2 regions of the Pseudogracilibacillus sp. ICA-222130 genome follow, and region 2 is predicted to be linked to the other one. Evidence: a T-box and tRNA genes for the amino acid it is inferred to sense, from the RefSeq annotation. Region 2 holds a T-box; the other holds one or more tRNA genes.

Region 1 (5,080 bases), on a different contig from region 2:
TATTATTACCGCTTGGTCTCCACATTATATGTTTGCAAAATGGGACATTAAATATTTAGAGGACCCTGAAGGCGTATATGGAGAAGAAGAGGATGTAATCACAATTGTAAGAGAAGGATTACAAAAGGATGCCCCAGAGGCATATGAAATATTAGATCGTATCACGTTTGAGTTGGAAGATGTTGAAAATGCATTGCTAGATGCTCAAGAGTTAGAAATGGATGAAGTAGCAGATAAATGGGTAGAGGAAAATAAAGATACCATCGCTAATTGGACAGAAGGATTGGATGAAGTATCAGGAGAGTCGTTTGAATTAGTTACAACGCCTTGGGACGATGCATTGTTCTCAGGAAATGTAGCTAAAAAGGTATTAACGGACTTTGGATATGATGTGGAACTAACGCCCGTAGATCCTGCTGTTTTATTTGAAGCTATTGCTACAGGAGAATCTGACGCTTCTTTATCTCCTTGGGTTAGCCAAACACATGGAGAGTTGTATGAACAGTATGAAGGAGAATTTGAAGATTTAGGTCCGAATTTAACAGGAGCTAAAATAGGTTTAGCTGTACCTAGCTATATGGAAATTGATTCATTAACTGATTTAAAACCTAAAAAATAGAAGAGGAAAAAGAGTCTAAATGATGTACCGAACGGACAGAGTTACATTTATTATTTATCTGTTTAGGTGTATATCATGATAGACTCTTTTTTTACTTATATGAAACAAACTAAATTGGATGCACATGTTAATAACATTCTTCGATCTGGTTATTTTCATGTATAATAAAAGATACTGAGGTGATACAAATGTCAGAAAAGATGTCTGGTGAAAAAAGACGTACATTTATCGTAAATCAATTGAAAAGGACGAAAAAGGCTTATACAGGTAGACAATTAGCTGAAATGACGAATGTAAGTAGGCAAGTGATCGTTACAGATATTGCCTTATTAAGAACAGCGGATGAACCAATTATTGCAACGAACCGAGGGTATATGTATTTACAGGAAAATGAACAGGAAACATTTAAAAAAGTGGTTGCTTGTCAACATCGCCCAGAAGATACAGCAGACGAACTAAACATTATAGTAGATAATGGTGTGAAAGTGTTAAATGTGATAGTCGAACATCCGATTTATGGTGAAATGACAGGTAGTTTGCAAATTGAAAGTAGATTTGATGTGAAACGATTTATCGAAGCGTTACAGGAAGAACAGTCGACTCTTTTATCTGTTTTAACTGATGGGATTCATTTACATACACTAGAAGCAGACACAGAAGAAAAATTGGAAGTGGCGATTCATGCATTACGTCATGCGGGATATTTATACGAAGCATAATAGAAAAGGGGTAAACGAAAATGTTTACCCCTTTGTTCACTATAATCCCATAATATGATATCCAGAATCTACATGGATAACTTCGCCGGTAATTCCTCTTGATAAATCACTTACTAAGAACATTGTTGCATCTCCTACTTCCTCTTGGTCAACATTTCTACGTAAAGGAGCTCTCTCTTCAATAACAGAGTGGATCTCATTTAAACCGGAAACCCCTTTAGCTGATAATGTACGAATCGGGCCAGCTGAAATAGCATTAACACGGATGTTGTTTTTACCTACATCTTCCGCTAAGTAACGGACACTTGCTTCTAATGAAGCTTTCGCAACTCCCATTACATTATAATTTTTCACAACTCGCTCTGAACCTAAGTATGATTGTGTAACAATACTGCCACCTTCTGTCATATATTTACGTGCCGCATTTGTTACAGTTACTAAAGAATACGCACTAATTTCTTGTGCAAGTATAAATCCATCTCGAGTTGTGTTTGCATATTCACCTTTTAATTCTTCCGAGTTTGCAAACGCAACAGAGTGAATAACACCATGGATTACACCAATTTTTTCTCCAATTTCATCAAAAGCTTGTCCAATACTTTCATCACTTGCAACATCACATGTTACAAGCAAAGCTGGTTGTATGTTATTTTCTTCTAATAATTTTTCTAATTTTTTCTTAGATCGTTCTTGTCTATTGGTAAAAATTAAATTTGCGCCTTCCCGATGTAAGGATTTTGCAATTCCCCATGCGATGCTTCGTTGGTTTGCAACTCCCATTACAACAATGTTCTTTCCATTTAATAAGCCTGACATATAGGCACCTCCATCGAAATATGTACTTTCTATATTATACTTAATAGAAGGAGGGGAACACAATGTAAAAGATAAAAAATATATGAACAGAAGTGGAAAGGAAAGTTTTCAGGAAAATATTCAATTTATTTGACGATTAATCTAATATATACTACTATATGATTGTCCAAGTAATTTCACGAGTTTTTATCATGGAAAAAGTTAAGTTAAAAATTTTTCATCAAAAAGATAGGTAAAATACTTTACAAAAATAGAAATGTTCTCTATAATAAAAAATGTTGACTGTCAAAAAGGCGATGCAACATATACATAAGTAAGGCCCCTTGGTCAAGCGGTTAAGACACCGCCCTTTCACGGCGGTAACACGGGTTCGAGTCCCGTAGGGGTCACCATCATGCCGGCCTAGCTCAATTGGTAGAGCAACTGACTTGTAATCAGTAGGTTGGGGGTTCAAGTCCTCTGGCCGGCATTTTTCTAATGAAAAAAATATTGGAGGGGTAGCGAAGTGGCTAAACGCGGCGGACTGTAAATCCGCTCCCATCGGGTTCGGCAGTTCGAATCTGCCCCCCTCCACCATGGATATTGGGCTATAGCCAAGCGGTAAGGCAACGGATTTTGGTTCCGTCATTCCTAGGTTCGAATCCTAGTAGCCCAGCCAATTATGACAATTATAAGTTATAAATATAGATAAAATAAACAAGGGAGGTTTTTAAACTTACCTTGTTTATTTTTGTTTTGAGGACTTATTTCAATGAATCTTATGAAAATGTATCGTATTTTTTGAAGAAAAAGCAAGATATATAGGAAATTTATAAGTAGTTTTGATATAATGAAATGCAGGATTTGTTCGGAAAATAATAAATGAAGAAAAATGAACATAATTTTTAGTTAAGGGTGAATGAAATGAATATTTCTTCTAGAATTCCTGGTTTTTACAAAATGACTGTAGAGGAACGAAAAGAACATATTAGTACAATATTTCAACTAGATGATGCAGCGAAATCACAGTTGAATGATAGGGTAAATTTGCCGGAAAATATTGCAGACAAAATGATCGAAAATGTTATTGGAACCTTTTCGTTACCTTTAGGATTAGGGTTGAACTTTTTAATTGATGGGAAAGATTATGTCATCCCAATGGCAGTGGAAGAACCATCGATTATCGCTTCAGCTAGTTATATTGCGAAAATTGTACGTGAGGCTGGTGGATTTAAAACAGAAGCGACAGATCGAATTATGATAGGGCAGATTCAGGTCGTCGGCAGTCCGGATTTTGAAAAAGCGAAACAAGCCGTATTAGATCAAAAAGAAATGCTTATTAATGCAGCGAATGATGCGTATCCTAGCTTAGTTGCTCGTGGTGGTGGAGCGGTTGATTTAGATGTTCGTATTATTAATGAAGATGGTTCAAAATATACGAAAATGCTTGTAGTTCATATTTACGTAAATACGTGTGATGCAATGGGAGCAAACATCATTAATACAATGGCAGAATCACTTGCACCTGTTGTGGAGCATTTAACGGAAGGGAAAGTATATTTACGAATTTTATCGAATTTTGCTGATCAATGTTTAGCAAAAGCGACATGTGTTATTCCACCGCATCTGTTAGAAACAGACGGGTTTACAGGAGAAGAAGTACGTGATGGTATCATATTAGCGTATGAATTTGCGGCGTCTGATCCGTATCGTGCGGTCACACATAATAAAGGGATTATGAATGGGATTGACCCTGTTGTCATTGCGACGGGGAATGATTGGCGTGCCATTGAAGCTGGGGCACATGCATATGCCGCAAGAGATGGTCAATATAGTTCGATGACAAAGTGGTCTGTAGATGAAAAGGGCAATCTAGTTGGAGAACTTGAATTACCTATGTCATTAGGAATTGTCGGTGGTGCGAGTCGAGTACATCCAATGGCACAAGTAGTTTACGATATTTTACGTGTGGAATCTGCCGAAGAACTTGCACGTATTATCGTAACGGTTGGACTAGCCCAAAACTTAGGGGCTATTAAAGCTCTTGCGACAGATGGTATTCAAAAAGGACATATGCGTCTTCATTCTCGTTCGGTAGCGGTTGCTGCAGGTGCTACTGGGGAATTAGTAGATGTTATTGCAGAAAAGTTAGTAGAAGCGAAAGAAATACGAGTTGGCTATGCAGAGCAACTACTGGAAGAGTATAAAAAATGAATGTGGAAATGATACTTATGTCAGAAAATAGAGCTATTGGAGTAGCAAGTAGTAAATTAATATTAGTAGGCGAGCATGCTGTTGTTCATGGGCAACCAGCGATTGCTTTGCCATTTCCTTTAATTAAGGTCGAATCGAGTGTACAGGAAATAGAAGGACCAATTCGTTTGGAGAGTGAATTGTATAACGGCCTTTTAGATGAAGCGCCAAAGCCTTTATCGGGCATTGTACAAACGATAAAGGAAACATTAATTTGTTTACAGGTTCCGGCAGAAAATTTACTGATTCAAATACACTCTACGATACCTCCTGGGAAAGGATTAGGTTCTAGTGCCTCTGTTGCCATTGCCATTATAAGGTCATTGTTTCATTATACAAATACGTCCTATACAAATGAACAACTATTAAAATTAGCAAATATTGCTGAAACGTACGCACATGGAGCGCCGAGTGGAATTGATTCCATTACCATTACATCATCGAGCCCTGTTTGGTATCAAAAGGGAGCATCCATTGATTATATTGAGCCAAAAGGGACGTTTTATTTCGTTGTTGCAGATACAGGAATGATGGCAGATACAAAATCGTCTGTAGCAAATGTAAAGGAACTTTTGAAAACAGCGCCTGAAAAAATGTATGGGGCTGTGGAACGTATTGGTGAAATAACGTATCAAGTTCGTGAAGCATTAGAAAAGTCTAGTAAAAAGGTCCTCGGTTATTTATTAAACGAGGC
Region 2 (5,080 bases):
TCGCTTCTTTTTTATCTTTGTTTTTCTCTTTCTTTTTCTCTTTATTGTTTTCTTTTTTGTCCTTGTTTTTGTTTTCCTTTTTGTCTTTGTCTTTCTTTTTCTCGTTTTTCTTTTTATCTTTTGCATCATTTTTTTTCTCTTCTTTGGAAGGTTTTACAGATACAACTTTAGATGCTCCAGATTCCCGACCAAAGTAATCGACTGCACGGACGTGATATGCTCCACTACCTGATGGAAGGGATAAAGAAGTTCCTGTGGTGGAACCGACCGGTTTATATGATCCGCCTTTCTCTTTTGCGTGATAAAGCCTATAACCAACGACATTTTGACCAGATACTCCTGACCAAGAAATACTACTCTTGCTGCCTGAGACAGACCCTGGAGCAGAAGGGGCTTTTCCGGTATCTTTTACAGAGCTTGAGGAGCTAGAACCTTTACCAGCCGCTGCGGTAATTTTATTCCAACCTCCGCCACCTTTTCTCGGAATGAGTACAGATAAGTCACCTAGGCGATCATATCCTTTTTCTTTTAAGAATTTAGGATTAAACTTATAGCCACCTTTTCCTTTTGAAGTAAATTCAGAAGGTGTTTTCGAACCAGCGACGACTTCTTTTCCGTCGATTTTCGTCATCGATGTAGAGCCACCGCCTACTAAACTATTATCTGTTTTACTCGGAACATATTTACTATTAAATATGTCTGAACGAACGAGTCCTGCTTTTGAACATAAATCTGATGGTGCATCACCAGATGTTGCACAGAAGCTGCTACTTACAATGCCTTCCGGTTGTTCATGTTTTTTGGAAGGGGCCATTAATTCAGGCTTTACATCTGAAACTGCGTTTATTAAGTTGACCCATAATTGTTGTGTTCGTTGACTATAACTTAATCCTCCACAATCGGAACAATTATAAATCGAACTAGGGGTATTATATCCTAACCAAACACCCATCGTAACGTTAGGGTTTGTTCCAATAAACCAAGCATCATGATAATCTTGTGACGTACCAGATTTACCTGCCCAGTCGACCCCACCATGTTTGAGGCGACTAGGGACATAAGCTCCTGTACCTTGACTTACAACGTCACGCATAATATCAATCATTAAATATGCGGTTTGTTTAGAGAAAACTTTTACAGGTTCTGGCTCGTGTTCATAAATGGTATTACCATCTGAGTCGACAATTTTTTCAATCATATATGCTTCGACGAACTTTCCACCATTACTGAATGTTGTAAAAGCATTCGTATTTTGTTCTACTGTCACGTTATTCGATCCAAGACCGATAGAAGGGTCTTGTTCTAATTCTTCCGTTAACGGAATGTTCATTTTCTTTAAAAATTTATCTGCTGGGTTTTGCCCTAAAATACTTTTGTACACTTCAATGGTTGATACGTTATAGGAGTATGTGACAGCTTCACGAGCGGTCACAAGTCCATTATATGCGCCACCATAGTTGTTTGGTGCATATCCTTGGTGTCCAGGGATATCGGCAATCACTGTACCCGGCTGCGCAGCACCTAACTCCATTGCTGGTCCGAATACAGCGACAGGTTTAAACGTACTACCTGCAGGACGTCCAGTCGTTCCATATCCGGTCGCATAGTTTACTTCTTTTTCACCGGCTTTAAAGTTACGACCTGGTACAAATCCTAGTACTCTACCAGTCTTGTTTTCAATAATTTCAGCACCGGTTTCTACTTGTTCTACTTCACCAGTTTTTGGCACGGTTCGGTCTGGACCGTAATATGGATATTCTTTTGCTACTTTTTGCATCGCGTCAAATACATCTTTATCAATGGTGGAATGAATTTCATATCCATTCATTCGTAAGGCGCGGTCAGCTAACATATCATATTGTTCTTTTAATTCATCGCTTTCTTCTATTTCTTCTAATGTATATCCATCTTCTTCCGCTAACATTTCCATAATGATTGTTTTTGCACGTTTTTCAATTTCTAAAACGACGGCTGGATATTTTTCAATAGAAGATGGCGCCTTCTTCGTAAAATCCTTCGTAATATCATAATCAATTGCTTTCTTATACTCCTCGTCTGTAATAAAGCCTGCATGCTTCATTCGACTTAAAACAGTTTTCATTCTGTTTAATCCTAGCTTTAATCCGTCCTTATCTTTTATATCTCCGTTTTGTTTAAATGGTGTATAAGCATAAGGGTTTTTCGGAATACCAGCTAAAAATGCTGCCTGTGGTAAGGATAATTCTTCTGCTTTTACACCGAAGACTCCTTTTGCAGCGGTTTGAATACCAGCAATATTATCCCCTGAAGCATTTCGACCGTATGGAATAATATTTAAATAAGCTTCTAATATTTGTTCCTTTTCAAAGAAATTTTCTAAACGCATGGCGAGTAAAATTTCCTTCGCTTTTCGGTCAAATGATACTTCATTCGTTAAAATTTGGTTTTTGATAATTTGCTGTGTTAGTGTACTACCACCAGTTTTCGTATCTGAATTGGATACCTCTTGGAATATTGCACGGACGATTGCTTTAGGTACAACACCATTATGGTCATAAAACAATTCATCCTCTGTTGCGATCACAGCATTCGTCAATGTTTCAGCTACATTTTCAAGCTTTACTTCTTCCCGGTGTAAGTCAGAGCGGATATCACCAATTAATTTATTATCGGCAAAATACACTTTGGATGTTTCTTCATAATTATAGATTTTCTTTTCCATTTCTTCATAAGACCGGATTGGTTCGTCTTTTACGAGCGAGGCAAAATAACCTGCACCAACTCCTCCAGCGAAGAAAACACCCATGACACCGACGATGATAAAGAAAAGAATAACATTCCAAACGACATCATATGTAATACGGGATGTTCTTTGGATGGATCCTTTTTGCCACCAATCTTTTACTTTATCGGTTATATTTTTAAAGTTCATGTATGTTACCTCCTAAATTCAACTTCTTATTATATCATACATTTTCGGATATTTGCGGTAGACTTTGTAATTTTTTCAGGGAAATTGCATGCTTATGGCTTGCTATTTATTTATATATGTTGTTACAATATTAATCAATTACATATAAATTTGCAATGAATGGCCGAAGTAGTCGATGAAATCACTGTATAGAGAGCTAACGGTTGGTGGAAGTTAGTCATATTTGATTGGACGAATTACAGTCAGGAGCATTCTTGTCAGAAGACGGTGAAGTCACCGATACGAACGCCAAGTGATACATGAATCTAAGTAATTTATGTATAACAAGGGTGGTACCGCGAACAACAAGCTTCGTCCCTTTTTTGGGATGGGGCTTTTTTATTTTAATTTATTTATGGAGTGTGAATGATGGTGGACATTTTACAAGATTTACAAGCAAGAGGGCTTGTACAACAAACGACAGATGAGGCAGGTTTAAAAAAACATTTAGAGGAAAATCAAGTGACATTATATTGCGGGTTTGACCCGACTGCAGATAGTTTGCATATCGGTCATTTGCTCCCGGTTACGTTATTAAAAAGATTCCAACTTGCTGGTCACCGTCCAATTGCATTAATTGGTGGAGGAACTGGAATGATTGGGGATCCAAGTGGTCGTAATGAAGAAAGATCCTTAAATACGACAGAAACAGTACATTATTTCGCAAATAGTTTACGTAATCAATTAGCGACCATGTTAAATTTTGATGAAGGAGACAATGCTGCGGTAGCACGTAATAACCATGATTGGTTATCTAATTTAACATTTATTGAATTTTTACGAGATGTTGGAAAACATTTTACCGTAAACTACATGTTAGCAAAAGATGCGGTAGCTTCTCGAATTGAACACGGTATTTCTTACACGGAGTTCAGTTATATGTTAATGCAGTCATATGACTACATGAAACTGTACGAAGAAGAAGGGTGTTCCTTACAAATTGGTGGAAGTGACCAGTGGGGAAACATTACGGCTGGAATGGAGTATATTCGCCGTACGCGAGAAGATGGAGAGGTAGCAGACGTATTTGGTTTAACGGTTCCATTAATTACGAAAGCTGACGGCACGAAATTCGGTAAAACAGCTGGTGGTGCTATTTGGTTAGACCCTGAAAAAACGAGCCCGTATGAGTTTTACCAGTTCTGGTACAATACAGATGACCGAGACGTTATTAAATTCATTAATTATTTCACATTCTTAAGCCGTGAAGAGATAGAAGAAATCGAAAAGGCGACAGAAGCAGATCCGGGTGCGCGTGTTGCTCAAAAGCGTTTAGCAGAAGAGATGACGACATTCGTTCACGGAAAGGAAGCATTAGATCAAGCAATTAAAATTTCTGAAGCATTATTTAGCGGGGATGTAAAACAGTTAACGAAACATGAAATTGAACAAGGGTTCAAAGATGTACCGACATATGTAGCAGAAAAATCGGATATCGGGTTAATCGATTTATTAGTAGCAGCAAAAATTTCACCATCGAAACGTCAAGCACGTGAGGACATTACAAATGGGGCAATTTATGTAAATGGAGATAGAAATCAAAATTTAGATCATACTGTGACGAGTGCAGATCGTTTAGAAGATACGTTTACTATCATCCGACGCGGTCGAAAAAAATATTTCCTCGTTCACTTTCAATAAGAAATAGCATAGGATAAAACGGTACTAGTGGAGGGCGCTTCTTAGTACCGTTTTTTCGTGTGTGGTGGGGAGAGGTTGTGCGAAGTTGCAAGAATATGATGTGAAGTTGCAAGAATACGTTGTGAAGTTGCAAGAATGCCGTGCGGAGTTGCAAGAATATGATGTGAAGTTGCAAGAATACCGTACGAAGTTGCAAGAATGCGATGCGAAGTTGCAAGAATCCTGTGCGAAGTTGCAAGAATGCCGTGCGAAGTTGCAAGAATATGATGCGGAGTTGCAAGAATGCCCACCGAAGTTACAAGCATCCCCATCAAATTGCAGGAACTTCTGTAAATCCTCTATTTAAATAAAGGTAATGTATATAAAAAAAAGGGCGCAAAGATTACGCCCAATGTCCGCCAATTTTTTTACTACGTTCTAATGTAATACCAGCATTTGTGTAGCTAGATGCACGTAAGATAGCGGTGGATCCATATTTTGCACGAATAT

Evidence for each region. The T-box of region 2 lies ahead of tyrS (tyrosine--tRNA ligase). A T-box ahead of a tRNA ligase gene usually reads a tRNA of that ligase, here a tRNA-Tyr.
Region 1: it has a tRNA-Tyr gene. The T-box ahead of tyrS (tyrosine--tRNA ligase) is inferred to sense a tRNA for this amino acid. The anticodon was not compared.

The regions. Positions count from the first base shown of each region.
Region 1 covers NZ_JBBKBG010000014.1:28,420-33,499, reverse strand. The annotation lists gene WKT09_RS07560 (glycine betaine ABC transporter substrate-binding protein) at 1-619, shown strand, start outside; gene WKT09_RS07555 (transcription repressor NadR) at 808-1,338, shown strand; gene fabI (enoyl-ACP reductase FabI) at 1,378-2,154, opposite strand; tRNA gene WKT09_RS07545 (tRNA-Glu) at 2,472-2,546, shown strand; tRNA gene WKT09_RS07540 (tRNA-Thr) at 2,551-2,623, shown strand; tRNA gene WKT09_RS07535 (tRNA-Tyr) at 2,646-2,730, shown strand; tRNA gene WKT09_RS07530 (tRNA-Gln) at 2,738-2,812, shown strand; gene WKT09_RS07525 (hydroxymethylglutaryl-CoA reductase, degradative) at 3,058-4,347, shown strand; gene mvk (mevalonate kinase) at 4,365-5,080, shown strand, end outside.
Region 2 covers NZ_JBBKBG010000017.1:19,731-24,810, forward strand. The annotation lists gene WKT09_RS08265 (transglycosylase domain-containing protein) at 1-2,911, opposite strand, end outside; T-box leader at 3,058-3,273, shown strand; gene tyrS (tyrosine--tRNA ligase) at 3,323-4,591, shown strand; gene WKT09_RS08275 (hypothetical protein) at 4,677-4,937, shown strand; gene WKT09_RS08280 (DNA polymerase IV) at 4,974-5,080, opposite strand, start outside.